DNA from 3 places in the Cellulosimicrobium sp. KWT-B genome. Region 3 is predicted to be linked to each of the others. Evidence: riboswitches for the same ligand, from Rfam matches in the RefSeq annotation. Region 3 holds a riboswitch; each other region holds the start of a gene.
What was found. A riboswitch is a leader RNA that binds a small molecule or an ion and turns the genes downstream of it on or off. The one in region 3 is predicted to bind thiamine pyrophosphate.
Positions count from the first base shown of each region.

Region 1: linked by a shared signal. The riboswitch ahead of B9L22_RS10625 (ECF transporter S component) and the one ahead of thiO (glycine oxidase ThiO) in region 3 are both predicted to bind thiamine pyrophosphate.
Region 2: linked by a shared signal. The riboswitch ahead of B9L22_RS07285 (thiamine ABC transporter substrate binding subunit) and the one ahead of thiO (glycine oxidase ThiO) in region 3 are both predicted to bind thiamine pyrophosphate.

Region 1 is NZ_NEDO01000003.1:158,248-165,410, forward strand. It holds gene hisS (histidine--tRNA ligase) at 1-955, shown strand, start outside; gene B9L22_RS10610 (M23 family metallopeptidase) at 984-1,652, shown strand; gene B9L22_RS10615 (energy-coupling factor transporter transmembrane protein EcfT) at 1,670-2,458, opposite strand; gene B9L22_RS20025 (ABC transporter ATP-binding protein) at 2,455-4,305, opposite strand; gene B9L22_RS10625 (ECF transporter S component) at 4,298-5,002, opposite strand; TPP riboswitch at 5,109-5,228, opposite strand; gene B9L22_RS10630 (hypothetical protein) at 5,373-5,810, shown strand; gene B9L22_RS10635 (Rv2578c family radical SAM protein) at 5,854-7,163, shown strand, end outside.
Region 2 is NZ_NEDO01000002.1:233,113-240,275, reverse strand. It holds gene B9L22_RS07295 (ABC transporter permease) at 1-2,141, opposite strand, end outside; gene B9L22_RS07290 (ABC transporter ATP-binding protein) at 2,138-2,908, opposite strand; TPP riboswitch at 3,227-3,331, shown strand; gene B9L22_RS07285 (thiamine ABC transporter substrate binding subunit) at 3,414-4,505, shown strand; gene B9L22_RS07280 (iron ABC transporter permease) at 4,609-6,324, shown strand; gene B9L22_RS07275 (ABC transporter ATP-binding protein) at 6,324-7,163, shown strand, end outside.
Region 3 is NZ_NEDO01000001.1:209,580-216,742, reverse strand. It holds gene B9L22_RS00920 (ABC transporter ATP-binding protein) at 1-690, opposite strand, end outside; gene B9L22_RS00915 (DUF3817 domain-containing protein) at 812-1,258, shown strand; gene B9L22_RS00910 (ThiF family adenylyltransferase) at 1,255-2,571, shown strand; gene B9L22_RS00905 (thiazole synthase) at 2,669-3,511, opposite strand; gene thiS (sulfur carrier protein ThiS) at 3,521-3,754, opposite strand; gene thiO (glycine oxidase ThiO) at 3,760-5,034, opposite strand; TPP riboswitch at 5,025-5,126, opposite strand; gene thiE (thiamine phosphate synthase) at 5,171-5,881, shown strand; gene guaA (glutamine-hydrolyzing GMP synthase) at 5,924-7,163, shown strand, end outside.

The DNA of each region.
Region 1 (7,163 bases), on a different contig from region 3:
CTACCACTACGAGGTCGAGCTGCCGCTCGTCATGGCCGAGGCGCTGGGCGCGCTGCGCGACATCGGCGTGCCCGAGGTCCGCGTCCTCGTGAACAACCGCCGGGTCGCCGAGGGGTTCTACCGCGGGCTCGGCATCGACGCGGTCGACGACGTCCTGCGCCAGATCGACAAGCTCGACAAGGTCGGCCCCGAGAAGGTCGCCGCGCTGCTCGAGTCCGAGGCCGGCACGACGCCCGAGCAGGCGCAGGCGTGCCTCGCGCTCGCGGGCATCAGCGGGAGCGACTCCGGCGTGGTCGACCGCGTGCGCGCGCTCGCGGCCGAGCACGGCGTGGAGAGCGAGCTGCTGGAGACCGGGCTCGGCGAGCTCGGCGCGCTGATCGAGGCCGCGAGCGTGCGCGCCCCGGGCGTCGTCGTCGCCGACCTCAAGATCGCGCGCGGCCTCGACTACTACACGGGATCCGTCTACGAGACCGTGCTCGTGGGCCACGAGCAGCTCGGCTCGATCTGCTCGGGGGGTCGCTACGACACCCTCGCGTCCGACGGTGCGAACACCTACCCCGGCGTCGGGCTGTCGATCGGCGTGTCCCGGCTCGTGTCGCGCCTGCTCTCCGCCGGCCTCGTGCGCGCGACGCGCGCGGTGCCGAGCGCCGTCGTCGTGGCCGTCACGAGCGAGGAGACGCGCGACGCCTCCGACGCGGTCGCGCACGCGCTGCGCGCCCGCGGGGTGCCGGTCGAGGTCGCGCCCGCCGCCGCGAAGTTCGGCAAGCAGATCCGCTACGCCGACCGGCGCGGCATCCCGTTCGTCTGGTTCCCCGGGCGCGTCGAGGACGACGGCACGCGCTCGCCCGACCAGGTGAAGGACATCCGCTCGGGGGAGCAGGTCGACGCCGACGCGGGGACGTGGGAGCCGCCCGCCGAGGACCGCTTCCCGCGCGTCGTGCCCGCGGAGGGCTGACCCGCCGCACCGGGGAGGGGAGGGCGACGTGACGCGACCGGTCGAGCTCGCCCTGCCCTTCCAGGGGACGTGGCTCGTGCGCAACAGCCCGGCGCGCCGCGTGCCGAGCCACGGCACCGACCTCTTCGCGACGACGTACGCGATCGACTTCGTCGCCGTCCGAGGGCGGCGCACCGCCGCCGTGCGCGACTGGCGCACCGTGCTTGGCACCGAGCCGCCCGAGCGGTTCGTCGCGTTCGAGCGGCCCGTGCTCGCCCCGGCGGCGGGCACCGTCGTCGCGGTGCACGACGGCGAGCCCGACCACGAGGCCCGCCGGTCGCCCACCGCGCTGCTCGGCTACGCGCTCACGCAGGCGGCGCGGGCGCGCGGTGGCGCCGCGGCGCTCGCGGGCAACCACGTGGTGCTCGCCCTCGACCCGCCCGGCACGTACGTCGTCCTCGCGCACCTGCGCGCCGGGTCCGTGGCCGTCGTGCCCGGCCGACGGGTCGAGGCGGGCGAGGAGCTGGGCCGGTGCGGGAGCTCGGGGAACTCGACGCAGCCGCACGTGCACGTGCAGGCCATGGACGCGCCGGACGCGCTCGCCGCCCGCGGGCTGCCGCTCGTCTTCCGGGGCTTCCGCGAGCGGTCCCGCGACGGCTCGTCGCGCGTCGTGGACCTCGGCGTCCCGGCGGAGGGTGCGGTCGTCGAGCCCGCGTGACCGCGGTCCGGCAAGCCTCACGCCGTGAGCGCGCCCAGCCCCGTGACCCACCCCCCGCGGACCCCGACGACGACCACCGCCGCGGCGACGGCCAGCACGGCGACCGCGGCGACGACGTCGGGCACGCCGAGCGGGACGGGCCGCGCCGTGGTGCGCGGACCGGAACCGAGGCCCCGCGACTCGAGCGCCACGGTCAGGCGCTCGGAGCGGCGCACGGCACCGACGAGGAGGGCGAACGCGGCGGTGCCGAGCGCGCGGGGGGACCGGGGGAGCGTGCCGGGCCGCCGCCGCGGGTCGCGCACGGCCTGCGCGCAACGGATCGTGTGCCAGGCGTCGGGCAGCTCGACGAGCAGCCGGTGGGCCGCGAGCACCGCGTACGTCCACGTCAGGGGCAGCCGCCCGTGCTGGTGGAGGCTCGTCATGAGGCGCACCGGGTCGGTCGTCACCGCGACCGTGAGCGAGAGGGCGCCGACGAGCAGCGTGCGCACCGCGAGCCCGGCGCCGATCGTCAGGCCGTCGGAGCCGACGGTGACCGGGCCCAGGTCGACCGGGTCGCCGCCGGGCCGGGTGGCGACGTTGACGACCAGCAGGCTGGTCGCGAACACCAGGAAGGGCACGTGCGCCAGGGCGAGCGTGCGCACGGGGACGCGTCCCGCGACCAGCAGCGCCGCGACCGTGAGCACCCACCCGATCGCGGGGGTGTACGGGTCGGTGACGAGCAGCGCACCCGTCGACACGACGAGGACGGTCGCCAGCTTGACCGTCGGGTTCCAGCGCCCGAGGGGCGTGCTGTGCGGCGCGCTCACGGGGCGACCTCCGCGAGGGCTGCGGGCGCGGTCTCTGCAACGTCGGCTGCGACGGCGGTGCCCGAGGCGGCGTCGAGCGCCCGGACGAGCGCGCCCGGGTCCACGCCGTGGCGGCGGCCCGTGCGGGCCCACCACGCGAGCAGGGGAGGACGGCGCAGGCGGGCGCGCCGGCACAGCGCGTCGTCGGCCAGCACGGTGGCGGGCGGCCCGAGCGCCACGAGCCGGCCGCCGATGACGACGGCGACACGGTCGGCGAGGGCCGCGACGAGCGCGAGGTCGTGCGTGACGACGACCACCGCGCCGCCCGCGTCGGCACGCTCGCGCAGCGCGTGGGCGACGGCGTCCGCCTGGGCGCGGTCGAGCCCCGACGTGGGCTCGTCGGCGAGGAGGACGGGCGGATCGAGCACGGTCGCCGTCGCGAGGGACAGTCGCCGCTGCTCGCCGCCGGAGAGCCGGTACGGGTTCGCGTCGACGAGGTGCGTGAGGGCGAACGCGTCGAGGGTGCGCGCGACGCGTCCGTCGACGTCGTCGAGCCGCGCGAGCCGGGCCGACCAGGCGACCTCGTCGCGGACCGTGCGCGCGAGGAGCTGGTGCTCCGGGTCCTGGAACACCATCGCGACGGGCGCGCCGGGCGCCGTCGTGACCTCGCCCGTGGTCCGTTCGAGTCCCGCCAGCCCGCGCAGGAGGGTCGACTTGCCGCCGCCGTTGGGCCCCACCACCGCGAGCACCTCGCCCGCGTGCACGTCGAGGTCGACGTCGCGCACCACCGGCGTCTCGTCCTGCCCGCGCCCTCGGCGGCCCGCCGCGGCGGCGCGGTGCACCGCGAGGCGACGGGCACGCAGGGCGACCGGGCGGTCAGGGGCGAGCGCCGCCGGGCCGGTGTCTGCGTCACGGGGGTCCGCGGCGCGGGGGTCGACGGTGCGGGGGTCGGCGGAGTGCGCGAGGTCGACGAGCCAGGCGTCGGTCGCGGGCGCGCCGAGCGTGCCCGGGGCTCCTGCCTGCCGGAGCCGGACGTCGAGCGGCAACCAGCACCCGAGCTCGGCGAGCGTGGCGGCGTGCGCGCGCAGGACGGCGGTCGTGGGGCCGTGCGCGACGACGCGGCCGGTGTCGTCGAGCACGAGCGTCGCGTCCGGGAGCGTCCCGACGTCGTCGAGGCGGTGCTCGACGAGCACGACCGACCGGCCGGAGGTGCCGTGCGCGCCCTGTTCGGGCGCCCGGACGAGCCCGCCCACGAGCGTCCCGACCTCGTGCGCCGCGGCCGGGTCGAGGAACGCCGTCGGCTCGTCGAGGACCACGAGCTCGGGGTCGGCGACGAGCGCCGCCGCGAGGGCGACGCGCTGCGCCTCGCCTCCCGACAGCGCGTGGGTCGGCCGGTCGTGCAGGTGGTCCGCACCGACGGCGGCGAGCGCGGTGGCCGCGCGGGCGTCCATCGTGCGCGGGTCCGCCGCCCGGTTCTCGAGCGCGAACCGCAGCTCGTCGTCGACGCGGGCGAGGCACAGCTGGTCGCCCGGCCGCTGCTGGACGAGGCCGACGCGCGCGGCGAGCGCCGCCGGGGTCGTGTCGCGCGGGTCGACGCCCGTCACGCGCAGGTCGCCCGTGACCGACCCTGGGAGCGTGTGGGGCACGACGCCGACGAGCGCGCGCAGCAGCGTGGACTTCCCGCAGCCCGAGGGGCCGAGCACGAGCAGCCCGGTGCCCGCGGGGACGGTGAGGGTGAGGTCGTCGAGCACGCGCGTGCCGTCGTGGCCCACGGTGACGTTGAGGCCGGCGGCGGCGACGGCGTCGGGCACGTCGCCGGGCACGGCGTCCGGCGTGACGTCCCGTGCGGCGGTCGGTGCCTCAGCCACGGCGGTCTGCCCCGATCGCGAAGGCGTCGAGCGCGCCGGTGCGGGCGAGGGCGTCGCCGAGGAGGCGCGCCGCGATCCCGCACAGCACGACGCACGAGACGACCTGCACGCCGAGCCGGAGCATCGCGTAGTCCTGCCCGAGCCAGCCGAAGCGGACCGCGTTGAACGCGTAGGTGACGAGCGCCGCGCTGACGCCCGACGCGACGAAGACCCACCAGCCGTAGCGGCGGTACCGGGTGAGTGCGAAGGGGATCTCGGCGCCCACGCCCTGGACGAGCCCCACGAGGACGAGCAGCGGGCCGGCGGGCGACGCGAGGAAGACCACCTCGACGAGCGCCGCGAGCGTCTCGGTGAGGATGCCGACGCCCGGCTTGCGCACGATGTACGTCGCGAGCGGGCCGACGACGATCCACGCGCCCGCGAGCACGTTGGCGGCGAGGTCCGCGAGCGGGCCCATGGCGAGCTGGAGCGGGGCCCAGAGCTGCACGATCGCCCAGTAGACGAACCCGAACACGACCCCCAGCACGGCGACGAGGACCGTCTCGTGGAGGGTGAGGCCGCGGCGTCGGGCACGGCTCGGGGGAGCGGCGACGGCGCGGTCCCGGGGGGCGGGCGTGGGACCCACGCCGTCAGGTCGGTCGTCGGGCGTGGCGGTGGGCGGGGTCGCCCGGGGCGGCGTGGTGCGGGGCTCGGTCATGCGGTTCCCTCCGTCGGGCCCCCGGGGCGAGGGGTGCACGACGGCGCGCCACCGCTGCCCCCGCGCGGACGGCACGCGCGGGGCGCGGGCACGAGCGCGCAGGGGGACGGTGACGTCCGCCCTGCTCCCTTCGCTGGTACGAACCAGATCAGGTTCCACGGGTCTGCAGGAGGGACGGGTGTCCGGCCTGCACTCTCAGCGCTCGTGCGCTCCCCGGGGGCGTTCGGCCCGACCCTAGGGCCTGGACGCCCGCCGGACAATCCCGGCGTCTCACCCACCGGGACGCCCGGCCGCCGTGAGAAGGTGACGGCGACGAGGCGCCCGCGCGGACCGGGGACGGGCTCCGACCACGAGGAACGAGGCAGTGCGCATGACCCGAGACAACGACCCCGCCGCGGTCGCCGAGCTGGACCGCCTCGACGAGGCCGTGCGGAGCGCGTCCGCGGGCGACACGTCGGCGCAGATCGCGCTGTGGCGGCAGACCGTGCGCCTCGGCACGTGGTTCTTCATCGCGCGGGGGTCCGAGGACCAGCCTCGTCCGTACGCCGTCGCTGCGGACCAGGGGCCCATGATCTGCCTCTACAGCAGCGCCGCGCGCGCGGACGAGGCGGCCCGGGCGCTCGGTCTGGCGGACGACGAGACAGGCTCCGTGCCGCTGCTCGGGGTACCCGTGCCGGCGGCGATCGACTACGTCGCGTCCTTCGGCGCGGCCGGGGTCGTCGGTGTCGCGCTGGACCACCCGCGCATCGGCCACCACATCCCCCTCGGGAACCTGGCGCTGCTCAAGGCGTGGTCCGCCGACGGCTGACCCGCCCTTGACAGCGCGTTCGAACGTTTGTTCGAATAGCGCGATGCGGTGGGACGGACAGGCGCTCGGCGCGGACGACGGCGCGCTCCCCGGGCTGGAGCGGGTCGGCCTCGTCCGCAGCGTGCGCACGCCCGAGTTCGCGGGCATCACGTTCCACGAGGTCACGGCCAAGAGCGCGCTGTCCAAGGTGCCCGCGATGTCGCGCATGCCGTTCCGGTGGACCGTCAACCCGTACCGCGGGTGCAGCCACGCGTGCTCCTACTGCCTCGCGCCCGCCACCCCGGTGCTGCTGGCCGACGGCACGCAACGGCCGATCGGCGAGCTGCGTGTCGGCGACGAGATCGTCGGCACCGCCCCGCACGGCGCGTACCGGCGCTACGTGCGCACCCGGGTGCTCGACCGCTGGACCACCCGCAAGCGTGCCTACCGCGTGACCCTCGCCGACGGCACGCGCCTCGTGGCGAGCGGCGACCACCGGTTCCTCACCGAGCGCGGGTGGCGCCACGTCGTCGGCGGTGCCGGGCACCGTGCCCGCCTGGCGCTCGGCGACGTGCTCGTCGGGCCGGGCGCCGCGGCGCTCGCGGACGGGCGGCCCGTCCTCGACGGCCAGGACGTCACCGGCGGCGAGGCGCTGCGCGTCGACTCGCTGGAAGCGCTCGACGGGCCGGGGGAGACGACGGAGCTGGTCGACATCACGACCGGCACGCGCGACTTCGTCGCCGCGGGGGTCGTGAGCCACAACTGCTTCGCCCGCCCCACGCACCAGTACCTCGACCTCGACGCGGGCGAGGACTTCGACCGGGAGGTCGTGGTCAAGGTCAACGTCGACGACGTGCTGCGGGCCGAGCTCGCCCGCCCGTCCTGGGCGCGCGAGGCCGTCGCGCTCGGCACCAACACCGACCCGTACCAGCGCGCCGAGGGTCGCTACCGCCTCATGCCCGGCATCATCGACGCGCTCGCCGGGTCGGGCACGCCGCTGTCCGTGCTGACCAAGGGCACGCTCCTGCGCCGCGACCTGCCCCTGCTCGTCGACGCGGCCTCGCGCGTCGAGGTCGGGGTCGGCGTGTCCCTCGCGCTCCTGGACCCCGAGCTCCAGGCGAGCGTGGAGCCGGGCACGCCCTCGCCGCGCGCGCGGCTCGAGCTCGTCCGCACGGTCCGGGAGGCCGGTCTGCCGTGCGGCGTCATGGTCGCCCCCGTGCTGCCGTGGCTCACCGACTCGACCCGCGCGCTCACCGAGCTGCTCGACGCCGTCAAGGACGCGGGCGCGACCGGCGTCACGGTGCTGCCGCTGCACCTCAAGCCCGGCACTCGCGAGTGGTACATGGGCTGGCTCGCGCGCGAGCACCCGCGGCT
Region 2 (7,163 bases), on a different contig from region 3:
GACTCGACCTGGCCCGCGACGTCCGCGGCGAACTCGTCGGCGTCGAGCACGGACGCGACGACGTACGGCGCGACGGCGTCGGTCACCCCGGCCCGCACGGCCGCGAGGTCGGCGCCGGGCTCGGCGTCGAGGAAGAGCATCTCCGTCGTCGTCGCGCCGACCGCGGCCGCCACGTCGGGCGGCAGGAGCAGGTCGACGGAGAACGCGTGCGAGTCGACCACCGCGCCGATGCGCACCTCCCGGGCCGGGAGGTCGGGCCGTGCCGGGTCGGCGAGCGTCAGGACGTCGCCCAGGGCCCAGCCGTGCTCGTCGAGCGCGTCCGCCATGACGGCGGCCTCGCCCCGCGCGTACGCGTCGAGGTCGCCCTCGGTCGCGGTCGTGCGCACGGAGCGGCCGAAGCCGTCGGCGGGGAACCCGACGACGAGCTGGGGCTCGCCGTCGACGACGACCTGCCCGTACGTCGTGACGTCGACCGCCGCGACGCCGGGCACGGCGCGGACGTCGCCCGCGACCCCCTCGGGCAGGTACGGCATCGCCGAGCGGACGACGAGGTCGGCCGCGGTCTCCTGGTCGACGATGTCCTGCACGGAGACGCGGGTGGACAGCGCGAGGACGGACGTCGTCGAGACGAGCGCCATCCCGACGACGAGCGCGCCCGCGGTGGCCGCGGTCCGCCGCGGCTGGCGCGTGACGTTGCCGCGCGCGAGGCCGCCGAGCGGGCGGACCAGCGCGACGAACGGCGCGGCGAGGACGGTCAGCACCGGGCCGACCGCGAGCGGGGCGAGGAGGAGCACGCCCGCGACGACGCCGGCCGCGCCGAGGCCGAGGAGGGGCGCGCCCCCGCTGCCGACCACGGCCGCCGCGACGACCAGCCCCACGCCCGCGAGCAGCGCGAGGGTCCCGGCGACGGCACGGGCCCGCCCGGTCCCGGCGGGCCGGACGACGTCGGCGCGCATCGCCTCGACCGGGCGGACGAGCGCGGCGTGCCGCGCGGGCAGGGCGGCGGCGAGCACCGACACGACGACGCCGACCACGAGCGGGACGGCGACCCCCGTGGCCGTGACGGGCAGCGAGCCGGAGAGCTCCATGCCGACGGCGCCGAGCCCGCTGCGGGCGAGCTCCGCGAGGCCGAACCCGGCCCCGACGCCGAGCAGCGCGCCCACGGCCCCGACGACCGCCGCCTGCCCCACCACGGAGCCGAACACCTGCCCGGGCGACGCGCCCACCGCGCGCAGGAGCGCGAGCTCGCGGGTGCGGCGTCGGACGTGCATCGAGAACGTGGTGGTGATGATGAACGTGCCGACGAACAGCGCGAGCGCGGCGAACACCAGCAGGAACGTCGAGACGAAGCCGAGCTGGTCGGTGATCGCCTCGCTCGTCTCGGCGCGCAGCTCCGCCCCCGTCAGCGCCTCGGCGCCCGCGGGGAGCGCGGTCGCGACGGCGTCGCGCAGCGCCTCGGGGGAGACGTCGTCGGCCGCGTACAGCGCGACCGACGGCACGAGGCCGTCGGGCGCGTACGTCGCGGCGGCGGTCCCGGCGTCGAGCAGGACGATCGTCGCGCCCGCCATCGGTGCGGACAGCGAGACCTCGCCGACCACGCGCACCGGCCGCACGGCGTCGCCGAGCACGACGTCGGTCGTGTCGCCCACCACGAGGCCCGACGCCGCGAGCGTCGCCGACTCGAGCGCGACCTCGTTGCCGTCGCGGGGTGCGCGGCCGTCGACCACCTGCGGGCCGGGGTCGCGGGGGTCGTAGGCGACGCCGATGCTCGGCGCCTGGCTGCCGAGGACCGCGGTCCCGTCCGCGCCCACGAGCACCGCGGGACCGCTCACCTCCGGGAGCGCGAGCGCGACGTCGTCGCGCGCGCCGAGGTCGCGCGCCAGGTCTGCCGGGACGAGGCTGCGCGCACCGCCGACCTGGGCCGACGTCGACATCAGCGCGTCCCCGGCCGACGACGCACCGCGCACGTACGCGTCCGCCTGGACCGACGAGGCGACGATGCCGTCGAACGTGGTCGCGAGCATCGCGCGCAGCGCGAACGTGCCGGTCACGAACGCGACGCCGATCGTCACGGCGAGGACCGAGAGGACGAGCTGCGCGCCGTGCGCGCGCACGCCGCGCAGCGCGATCCGGCCCATCATCGGGCGGCCGCCGTCGTCGCTGCCGGGGCGGCGTGCGCCGGGGACGGCCCGGCGGGCGTGAGGGAGCCCAGCGTGTCGAGGACCGCCTGCGGCGTGGGGTCGTGGAGCTCGGTCACGAGGCGGCCGTCCGCGAGGAAGAGCACCCGGTGGGCGTACGACGCGGCGGTCGGGTCGTGCGTGACCATCGCGACGGACTGGCCGAGGTCGTCCACGGACGCGCGCAGGAAGCCCAGGACCTCCGCGGCGGCGCGCGAGTCGAGGTTCCCCGTCGGCTCGTCCGCGAGCACGATCGCGGGCCGCGACACCAGCGCCCGCGCGCACGCGACCCGCTGCTGCTGCCCGCCCGACAGCTCGGCGGGCCGGTGCCCCAGCCGGGGGCGCAGGCCCACGGCGTCGACCACGCGGTCGAACCACTCCCGGTCGACGGGGCGCCGGGCGATCGCGAGCGGCAGCACGATGTTCTCCTCCGCCGTGAGCGTCGGCACGAGGTTGAACGACTGGAAGACGAACCCCAGGCGCGTGCGCCGCAGGCGCGTCAGCCGGCGCTCGCTCATCGCGGAGACGGTCTCGCCGTCGACGACGACGGTCCCCGCCGTGGGGGAGTCGAGCCCCGCGAGGCAGTGCAGGAGCGTGGACTTCCCGGACCCGGACGGGCCCATGATCGCCGTCAGCCGACCCTTCTCCACGTCCACGTCCACGCCGTCGAGCGCACGCACCGCGGCCTCGCCGCGCCCGTACGTCTTCACCAGCCCGCGCGCGGTCGCGATCGCGGGTCGTGCACCGCCCTCGGCGCCCTCAGTGCCCTCAGTGGGCGCGCCCTCGCGCGGGGTGCTCCGCCGTGCCGCACCTGTCGTCGTCACGTCCTCGTCCGTCCTCTCGTCGTGCCGCTGCGCGGGAGCGTCGTGGCTCGCCGGGCGGCGTCGTCCTGTGGTGGCCGCCGGGGCTCCCGGCGGCCGCACCGACCCTCCCGCGGCGCGCGTCCCCGCGGCATCGGGGGCGGGCCCCGAACCGTCCCTGGTCCGCGGGCGCCGGCGCTCAGGGTTCTCTCAGGGGACTCTCCGGGTGTGGGGCCGGTGTAGGCTCGCGGTGAACGACAGGGGAGCTCCTGGAGGAGCTGAGAGTGCGGACCACCGCAGACCCTCGAACCTGATCCGGTTAGCACCGGTGGAGGAAGTCGGGATTCTCGATCACCTGCTCGCGCGGTCCGTCGCGCCCACCCGGCGCGCGGCCCGTCGGGCCGGTGGACCCCTCCTGAACGTCCAGGGAGGACACATGCAGCACACGACCACCGTCGCCCGCCGCGGCCGGGCCCTCGCGACCGGCGTGGGCGCGACGCTCGCGCTCCTCGCCCTCGCGGCCTGCTCGGGGGGCGACGGCGCCGGGGGCGACGACGCGTCGTCGGGCAGCGGGGGCACGGTCACCCTGGTGACCCACGACTCCTTCGCGGTGAGCGACGACGTGCTCGCCGCGTTCGAGGAGGAGAGCGGGCTCACCGTCGAGCAGGTCGCGCCCGGCGACGGCGGCGCGCTGGTCAACCAGCTGATCCTCACGAAGGACTCGCCCCTCGGCGACGTCGTGTTCGGGATCGACAACACCTTCGCGTCGCGCGCGATCGACGAGGGCGTCCTCGAGCCGTACACGCCCGCCGACGTCTCGGAGTCCGCCGCGTCGTACGCGGTCGGCGACGGCGGCGAGCTCACCGCCGTCGACCTCGGGGACGTGTGCGTCAACGTGGACCACGCGTGGTTCGCCGACGCGGGCATCCCCGAGCCCGTGACGCTCGAGGACCTGGCGAAGCCCGAGTACCGGGACCTCCTCGTCGTGACCAACCCCGCGACGTCGTCGCCGGGCCTCGCGTTCCTCCTCGCGACCGTCGGGGCGTTCGGCGAGGACGGCTGGGAGGACTACTGGGCGGACCTGCGCGCCAACGGCGTGAAGGTCGTCGACGGCTGGTCCGACGCGTACTACGTCGACTTCTCCGGCTCGGAGGGCGCGGGGCCGCGCCCGCTCGTGCTGTCGTACTCGACGTCGCCCGCGTTCACGCTCACCGAGGACGGCTCCGCGTCGACCACGGGCGCGCTGCTCGACACGTGCTTCCGCCAGGTCGAGTACGCGGGCGTGCTCGCGAACGCGAAGAACCCCGAGGGCGCGCAGCAGCTCCTCGACTTCCTCGTGAGCGAGACGTTCCAGGGCGACGTCGCCGACCAGATGTACATGTACCCCGCCGACGACTCCGTCACGCTGCCCGACGGCTGGGCCGAGTTCGCGCCGCTCGCCGACGAGCCCTTCGAGGTCGCTCCTGCCGACGTCTCGGCGCACCGCGACGAGTGGATCAAGGCATGGACGGCGACGGTCGTCGACTGACCTCCGGTCCCCGAACCCCCGGTCCCCGAGCGACCGCGGCTCTCCCTCGCGGGGTAGAGCCGTGGTCGCGCGGGGGAGACCCGTGGTTTCCCGAGGTAGAGCCGTGGTGAGGGGTCGGGCGGTCCGGCGGGGCGGCGTCGGGCGCGGGGTGCTGTGGGGTCTGGCGGCGGCGGTGCCGCTCGCGTTCCTCGGGGTGTTCTTCGCGTGGCCGGTCGTCACGCTCGTGGCGCGCGGGTTCGTCGGGGACGACGGCGGCCTCGACCTCTCGGGGTTCGCGGAGGTCTTCTCCGAGCCCCGCACGTGGCGGATCGTCGGCCTCACGCTCTGGCAGGCCGTGCTCGGCACGGCGCTGTCGCTGCTGCTCGGCGTGCCCGGCGCGTACGTGCTGTACCGGTGCCGGTTCCCCGGTCGGCGGATCGTGCGCGCGCTCGTCACGGTGCCGTTCGTGCTGCCGACCGTCGTCGTCGGCGTCGCGTTCCGGTCGCTGCTCGTGCAGGGCGGCCCGCTCGGGTTCCTGCGGCTCGACGAGACGTTCGCCGCGATCGTCGTCGCGCTCGTGTTCTTCAACTACTCCGTGGTGGTGCGCACGGTCGGCGGGCTCTGGGAGCACCTCGACCCGCGCGCCGAGCAGGCGGCGCGCGCCCTCGGCGCGACGCCGTGGCGCGCGTTCCGCACCGTGACGCTCCCGGCGCTCACGCCCGCGATCGCGAGCGCCGCGTCGATCGTCTTCCTCTTCTGCGCGACGGCGTTCGGCGTCGTGCTCGTGCTCGGCGGCATCCGCTACGGGACGATCGAGACGGAGATCTGGATCCAGACCACGCAGTTCCTCGACCTGCGCACCGCGGCGGTGCTGTCGGTCGTGCAGCTCGTGGTCGTCGCGGCGGCTCTCACGGTCGCGAACCGCACGCGGGCCCGGCGCGAGCGCGCCCTCAACCTGTCGTCGTCGGCGTCGTCCGCCCACCCGCTGCGCCTGTGGCGCGACGGCCGCCCGACGGGCGACCTCGCGCCCGCGGCGCTCACCGCGGCCGTGGTGGTCGTGCTCGTCGGGCTGCCGCTCGGCACGCTCGTCGTGCGCTCGTTCCGCGTCCCGGGCGGCGGCTGGGGCCTCGACAACTACGCGAACCTCGGCACCACGGGCGGGCGCAACGCGCTGTCCGTCACCGTGTGGGAGGCGGCGGGCAACTCGCTGCGCACCGCCGCGCTCGCGACCGTGCTCGCCGTCGTGATCGGGGGCCTCGTGGCGCTCGTCGTGTCCCGGCGCCCGCGCTCGCGCGGCGGGCGGCGCGCGATCTCGGTGCTCGACTCGGTGTTCATGCTCCCGCTCGGGGTCTCTGCGGTGACCGTCGGCTTCGGCTTCCTCGTCACGCTCGACCGGCCGCTCGGCCTCGACGTCGACCTGCGCACGTCGGGGCTGCTGGTGCCGATCGCGCAGGCGGTCGTCGCGACGCCGCTCGTCGTGCGCACGGTCCTGCCGACGCTGCGCGCCATCGACCCGCGCCTGCGCGAGGCCGCCGCGACCCTCGGCGCCGCGCCCGGGCGCGTGTTCCGCACGGTCGACGGCCCGATCGCCGCGCGCTCGCTCGGCCTCGCCGTCGGGTTCGCGTTCGCCGTCTCGCTCGGAGAGTTCGGCGCGACGTCGTTCCTCGCCCGCCCGGACAGCGCGACCCTGCCGGTCGTGATCTTCCGGCTCATCGGGCGCCCGGGCGCCGAGAACTACGGCATGGCGCTCGCGGCGAGCGTCGTGCTCGCGCTGCTCACCGCGACCGTGATGCTGCTCGCCGAGCGGTTGCGCGGCGACCGACCCGGAGGAGAGTTCTGATGGTGCAGACCGACCCCGTCCCCGCGCGCGCGGGCGCGCCGGAGCCGTCGCGCCCCGGCCCCGGCACCGGGGAGGCCGCCGGGCTCGCGGTGCGCGACGTCGTCGTGCGGTACGGCGGGCGCGGCGCCGGGGGAGCGCGCACGGACACCGGCACGACGGCGGTCGCGGGCGTCACGCTCGACGTCGCGCCCGGCGAGGTGCTCGCCCTGCTCGGGCCGAGCGGTTGCGGCAAGTCGAGCCTGCTGCGCGCCGTCGCGGGGCTCGAGCCGGTCGCCGCGGGATCCGTGGCGTGGGACGGCCGCGACCTCACGGGCGTCCCCGTGCACCGCCGCGGGTTCGGGCTCATGTTCCAGGAGGGCCAGCTCTTCCCGCACCGCGACGTCGCGGGCAACGTCGCCTACGGGATCGCGGGGCTGCCGCGCGCCGAGCGCGACGCGCGCGTGGCCGAGCTGCTCGACGTCGTCGGGCTCACCGGGTACGAGCGGCGCGCGGTCGCGACGCTCAGCGGCGGCGAGCGCCAGCGCGTCGCGCTCGCCCGGTCGCTCGCGCCGCACCCTCGCCTGCTCCTGCTCGACGAGCCCCTCTCCGCGCTCGACCGGGGGCTGCGCGAGCGCCTCGCGCTCGACCTGCGCGAGGCCCTGCGCGCCACCGGCACGACGGCCGTCTTCGTCACCCACGACCACGACGAGGCGTTCACCGTCGCCGACCGCGTCGCCGTCATGGACGCGGGCCGGCTCCTCCAGGTCGCGCCGCCCGAGGACCTCTGGCGCGCGCCCGGGTCGCGCCGCGTCGCGGAGTTCCTCGGCTACCAGGCGTTCGTGCCGCACGGGCCCGGCAAC
Region 3 (7,163 bases):
GAACACGCCCTCGCCGCCGATCCCGCGCAGGATGCGCAGGCCCGACACCGTGTCCGCGCCGAGCGTCGTCAGACGGCCCTGCGCCTCGCGCTGCGCGGCCTGGCGCTGCTGGAGCGGCTTGACGAGCAGCGCGAGCACCGCGGCGACGACCGGCAGGCCCAGCACGACGACGAGCCCGAGCTGGAGCGACGTCGAGAGCATGATGACCGCCACGACGACGTACGCGCCGAGCGCGCCGAGGAACTGGCCCATCATCGAGAAGAGCTGGCCGACGCGCATCGCGTCGCTCGCGACGGTGGACACGACCTCGCCCGTCGGGAGCTCCTCGGTGATCGCGTCGCCCGAGCGGGCCGTGACGTCACCCACGAGCTGCGACGTCGTGAGCGCCGAGCGCAGCCAGTTCGCGATGTCGAACCGGTGCTGCGTCACGCCCGTGACGACGATGCCCAGGCCCAGCGCGAGCAGGAGGCCCGCCCAGCGCCACAGCTCGGCGCCGAACCCGGCGGTGAGCCCCTCGTCGAGCGCGCGGCCGAGCATGTACGGCTGGAACGCCTGGCACGCGAAGTTCACGAGGCCGAGCAGCACGGACACCGTGAGCACCGTCCACTGGCGCCGGGCGATCCAGAGGAGGTAGCGGGACGGGCCGCGCAGGTCGGGGGTCCCCGGGTCGGGGAGAGGGAGGGGTCGCACGGTGTTCTACCCTAGGTTCGGCGTCCGACACGCGGCGACGGTTTAACGCGGCGACCGCGTCACGCCACCGCACGCGGCGGAGACCGCCGCGGCCGTCTCGCCCGGAACGAGGACCTCTCCCATGACCACGCAGGACCCGGCCACCCCCACCGACGCGCCCGTCGTCGCCCCCGCCGACGCGGCGTCACCCAGCGCGGAGGCCGCGCGCACCGCGATCCGCAAGGCGCGCGGCGCGCTCGCGCGCTACCGGGTCCTCGCGATCATCACCGGCGTGATGCTGCTCATCCTGTGCGTCGAGATGCTCGTCAAGTACGGCGTGGGCCAGTTCGTCGACGTCGACGGGGTCATGCGGTACGTGTCCTGGATCCCGTTCGCCCACGGGTGGATCTACGTCGTGTACCTCGTCACCGTGCTCGACCTGTGGACCAAGATGCGCTGGGGCTGGGGCCGCCTCGCGACGATGGTGTTCGCCGGCGTCGTCCCGGTCATGTCGTTCATCCTCGAGAAGAAGGTGCACGCCGAGGCCGACGCGAAGCTCGTCGCGCTGGAGGAGCAGTACGCGGCATGACGACGCCGCTCGCGCCCCTCGTCGCGCCCGGTCCCGAGCTCTCGACGCCGGAGCTCGAGCGCTACGCGCGCCACCTCGCGCTGCCGGGCGTCGGCACCGAGGGCCAGCGGCGGCTCGCGGCCGCGCGCGTGCTCGTCGTCGGCGCGGGCGGCCTCGGCAGCCCTGCGCTGCTCTACCTCGCCGCCGCGGGCGTCGGCACGATCGGCATCGTCGACGACGACGCCGTCGACACGTCCAACCTCCAGCGTCAGGTCATCCACGGCGGGTCGGACGTCGGGCGCCGCAAGGTCGACTCCGCGCGCGAGAGCATCGCGGACGTCAACCCGCACGTCCACGTCGTCGAGCACGCGCTGCGGCTCGACGCGGACAACGCGCTCGACGTGCTGCGCGGCTACGACGTCGTGCTCGACGGCGCCGACAACTTCCCGACCCGCTACCTCGTCTCCGACGCGGCCGAGGTCCTCGGCCTGCCCGTCGTCTGGGGCTCGATCTACCGCTTCCAGGGACAGGTCAGCGTCTTCTGGGCCGCGCCCCGGTTCGCCGTGCCCGACGACGCCCCGCACCCGGACGCCGCGGGTCCCGACCCTGCGGCGGGGTCGGGGGAGCAGGGCCCGCGCGGGGTCACCTACCGCGACGTGTTCCCCGTCCCGCCGCCCCCGGGCGCGGCACCCGACTGCGCGACCGGCGGCGTGTTCGGCGCGATGTGCGGCACCGTCGGCTCGGTCATGGCGACCGAGGCGATCAAGCTCGTCACCGGCGCCGGCACGACGCTGCTGGGCCGCCTCGCCGTCTACGACGCCCTCGACCTCTCGTGGCGCCAGCTCACCGTGCGCGCCGACCCGACGCGCGAGCCCGTCACCGCGCTCCTGCCGGGCGATGACGCCTACGCCGCGTTCTGCGGGCTCCGGCCCGCGGCGCAGGCCGTGGCGGTGCCCGGTGCCGGGGCGGGGCCGACCGGGGCAGCGGGGCCCGCGCCGCGCGACGTGTCCGCCCCTGACGCGGCCGCCCTGCTGCGGGCCGACGACGCCGCACCCTTCCTCCTCGACGTCCGCGAGGACTGGGAGGCGCAGGTGCGCCCGCTCCCCGGGTCGACGCTCGTCCCGAGCGGCGCGTTCCTCGGCGGCGCGCAGGACCCCGGTGCCGCCGCGGCGCTCGCGGACCTGCCCGCCGACCGCCCGGTGCTCATGGTGTGCGCGGTCGGCGGCCGGTCGGCCCGCGTCGCGGACGTCGCTCGCGCCGCGGGCCTCGACGCGCGCTCCGTCGTCGGCGGCGTCCCCGCCCTCCTCGCCGCCCTGGAAACTCCCGCCCCCTAGCCCCCCTGCACGTCGACCAGGTGGTCGTGGTGCGTCCTGGTCGGCGGACGAGCCGGGACGGCCTGCTCGGCCCGCCGGGACGGCCTGGTCGACGGGGTCAGAGGGCCAGGTCGAGGCGGCCCTGCGGGGACGAGCTCGCCAGGGCGCCCTCGCGGCGGGGGATGCGCCCGGCGCCCGCGGCGAGCCGGCCCGACTCGACGGCGAGGCGCATCGCGCGGGCCATGCGGACCGGGTCTGCGGCACGCGTGACGGCCGTCGCGAGGAGCACGCCGTCGCAGCCGAGCTCCATGGCGAGCGCGGCGTCGGACGCCGTGCCGATCCCCGCGTCGAGGATCACGGGCACCCGGGCCGCGGCGGCGATCGCCTCGATGTTGCGCGGGTTGAGGATGCCCAGCCCCGTGCCGATGGGCGCCCCGAGGGGCATGACGGCCGCGCAACCGACGTCCTCCAGCCGGCGCGCGAGGATCGGGTCGTCGTTCGTGTAGGGCAGCACGACGAACCCGTCGCGCACGAGCTGGTCCGCCGCCTCGACGAGGCCGACCGGGTCGGGCAGGAGGGTCACGTCGTCGGCGATCACCTCGAGCTTGACCCACTCGGTGCCGCACGCCTCGCGCGCGAGGTGCGCGGTGAGCACGGCCTCCCGCACCGAGAAGCATCCGGCGGTGTTGGGCAGCGCGCGGATGCCGAGGCGGGCGAGCAGCGCCCAGATCCCCGCGTCGGGGCTCGCGTCCCCGCCGGCGCGGACGGCGACGCGCCGCATCGCGACGGTCGTCAGGGCGGTGCCCGACGCGACGAGCGCGTCCTCGAGCGTGAGCAGGTTCGCGGCCCCGCCGGTGCCCATGACGAGGCGCGACCCGATCGGGGTGCCGGCGACGACGAGCGGGTCGTCGGCGTCGGCCGGGCCGCTCGCGGTGGCGGGGGAGACGTCGGTCGTGGTCATGGGTCCTCCTCAGCCGCCCTGGACGGCGGTGACGATCTCGATGCGGTCCCCGGGCGCGACGACGGTCGTCGCCCAGGCGCCGCGCGGCACGACGGCGTCCCCGACGGCCACCGCGACGCCCTGCGGCGTGCCGTCGGCGACGTAGGCGGGGACGAGCGCGGCGACGAGCCGCTCCAGGTCGACGTCGCCGTCGAGCGGGTACGGCTCGCCGTTGACGAGCGCGGTGGGTGCGGGTGCGGTCACGGGTCTCACCTCGGTGTGGTGGCGGTGCGGGCGAAGCGGTCGGTGCGGGCGGTGGCGAGGGCGGTCGCGACGTCGTCGCCGGGCTCGGTCCCGCCCAGGCCGGAGAGCCCGCCGAGCCCGGCGACGACGGCGTCCGCCGTGAGCGGGGCGAGCAGGATGCCGTTGCGGCCGTGGCCCGTCGCGAGGTGCAGCCCCGGGACGTCCGTCGGCCCGACGAGCGGGAGGTTGTCCGGGGTCGCGGGGCGCCCCCGCGGCGTCACCTCGACCAGCGCGGCCTCGTCGATCCCCGGCAGGAGGGCGCGCGCGTCCCGCAGGAGCGCGAAGACCCCGCCGGCGGTGGCGCGGCGGTCGTCCGGGTTCTCCTCGGTGGTAGCCCCGACGACGACCTCCCGGTGCCCGGCGCGCGGGCCGGCCGGCTCGGGGTCGCGCGGCACGACGTACACCGGCCGGCCCTGCACGAGCCCGCGCACGACGTGCTCCAGCGCGAGGTCCGGGCCCGCGTCGAGCCGCAGCGTCTGACCCTTCACCGGCCGCGTGGGCACGACGACGCCCGGCACGTCCGCGAGGAGGGCGCCCGACTGCCAGCCCGCCGCGACGACGACCGCACCCGCGCGGTGGAGCCGGCCCGCGTCGTCGTGCACGCCGACCACGCGCCCGCCATCGAGCGCGAGCCGGGTCGCGGACGCGCGGACGACGCGCGCCCCGGTGGCCGAGCCCGCACCCGCGGCGTCGCCTCCGCCGAGCGCGGCGAGCAGCGCGGCGTGCGCCGCGCGCGGGTCGACGGCGTGGTCCGCGGGGGCCCACGCCGCCCCGGCGACGCGCGGGCCCAGGTACGGCTCGCGGCGGCGCGCGTCGGCGACGGTGAGCTCGTGCGACGCGAGACCGTGCGCGGCGTGCAGCGCGAGGACGCGGCGGAGCAGCGCGAGGTCGTCCGCGTCGTAGGCGAGGGTGAGGGTCCCGGCGGTCCGCAGCCCGACGTCCGCCCCCGTCGCCGCGCGCAGGTCCGCGGCGAACGCCGGCCACGCCGCGGCGGCCGCGAGGTGGAGCCGCAGGGCGGCCTCCTCCCCGAAGTCGGCCTCGGTCACCGGTGCGAGCATCCCCGCTGCGGCGTGGGTCGCGCCCGCGCCCGGCGCCGGGTCGAGCACCGTGACGGTCAACCCCGCGCGCGCCGCGCGCCACGCGACGGCGACACCCACGATCCCGCCCCCCACGACGACGACGTCGCGCGCGCCGTCGGGCACGACGGCGCCACCCGCGGACGGGTGGACGGACAGGTTCATGTGCGCTCCCTTCGCTGGCATGACCCAGATCAGGTTCGACGGTCGGCGGCGACGCCCTCTCAGCCCCCTGCGGGGCTCCCGTGCTGTCGGCCACAGTACCTCCTGCCGAGGACCCGCCGAGGCTAGGCTCCCGCGGGTGAGCTCCGAGACCTCCACCACCCCGGCCACTCCCGCCCCGTCGGCGGACGCCGTACGCGCCCGGCTCGCCGACGCGCGGCTCTACCTCTGCACGGACGCGCGCGAGGAGCGCGGCGACCTCGAGGACTTCCTGCGGGCGGCGCTCGCGGGCGGGGTGGACGTCGTGCAGCTCCGCGACAAGACGCTCGACGTCGCGCGCGAGCTCGAGCTCCAGGAGCTCGTCGCGCGGGTCGCGACGGAGCACGGCGCGCTGTGGGCCGTGAACGACCGGGCGGACGTGGCGTCGGTCACGGGCGCGCCGGTCGTGCACATGGGTCAGCGCGACCTGCCCGTGCCGGCGGTCCGGGCGCTGCTGGGCGCGGGGCCCGTGCTCGGCAGGTCCACGCACTCGGCCGCGCAGGCGGCCGCGGCGGAGGCCGACCCGGCGGTGGACTACTTCTGCGTGGGTCCGCTGTGGGCGACCCCGACGAAGCCGGGACGGGCCGCCGTCGGCCTCGACCTGCTACGGGACGTCGCGGCGACCCGGCCCGCGACGCCCTGGTTTGCGATCGGCGGCATCGACGCGGACCGGCTCGACGCGGTCCTCGACGCGGGCGCGACCCGGATCGTGGTGGTGCGCGCGATCACGGCGGCGAGCGACCCGGAGGCGGCGGCCCGCGCCCTGCGCGAGCGCGTCGCGGCGCGCGCCGAGGTGCCCGCCGACGCCTGAGACGCGGGACGAGCCCCGCCGCGCGGCGACTATCCTGGACGGGTGACGTCACCCGCCACCGCTCCCGACACCCCCACCACCGCCGAGGTCGCCTCGACCCCGCGGCCCGTGCTCGTCGTCGACTTCGGCGCCCAGTACGCGCAGCTCATCGCGCGCCGCGTGCGCGAGGCCAAGGTCTACTCCGAGATCGTGCCGCACACCTTCACGGTCGAGCAGATGCTCGCGAAGGACCCGGCCGCGATCATCCTCTCGGGCGGCCCATCGTCCGTGTACGCCACGGGTGCCCCGTTCGTCGACCCGGCGCTGTTCGAGGCAGGCGTGCCCGTCATGGGTATCTGCTACGGCTTCCAGGCCATGGCGAAGGCGCTCGGCGGCGAGGTCGCCCAGACGGGCCTGCGCGAGTACGGCGGCACCGAGGTCGAGGTGTGCGCCGCGGGCGTGCTGCTCGACGGCACGCCGCAGAACCAGACCACGTGGATGAGCCACGGCGACGCCGTGCACCGCGCGCCCGAGGGCTTCGAGGTCCTCGCGACGTCGTCGGGCTCGCCGGTCGCCGCGTTCGAGGACCGCGAGCGTCGCCTCTACGGCGTGCAGTGGCACCCGGAGGTCAAGCACTCCGCGCACGGCCAGACCGTGCTGGAGCACTTCCTGTACGACGGCGCGGGCCTCGCCCCGGACTGGACGCCCGGCAACGTCATCGCGGACCAGGTCGCGGCGATCCGCGCCCAGGTCGGCGACGCGCGCGTCATCTGCGCGCTCTCGGGCGGCGTGGACTCCGCCGTCGCCGCGGCGCTCGTGCAGCGCGCGGTGGGCGACCAGCTCACGTGCGTGCACGTGGACCACGGGCTGATGCGCGCGGGCGAGGTGGAGCAGATCGAGCGCGACTTCGTCGCGGCGACGGGCGTCAACCTCGTGATCCGTGACGAGAAGGAGCGGTTCCTCACCGCGCTCGCCGGGCACAGCGACCCGGAGACCAAGCGCAAGATCATCGGCCGCGAGTTCATCCGCGTGTTCGAGGACGCGGCGCGCCAGATCGTCGAGGACGCGGGCGAGCACGGGGCCGAGGTGAAGTTCCTCGTGCAGGGCACGCTCTACCCGGACGTCGTCGAGTCCGGCGGCGGCGAGGGCGCGGCGAACATCAAGAGCCACCACAACGTCGGCGGCCTGCCCGACGACCTGCAGTTCTCGCTCGTCGAGCCGCTGCGCACCCTGTTCAAGGACGAGGTCCGCGCGGTCGGCCGCGAGCTCGGCGTGCCCGAGGAGATCGTCGCGCGCCAGCCGT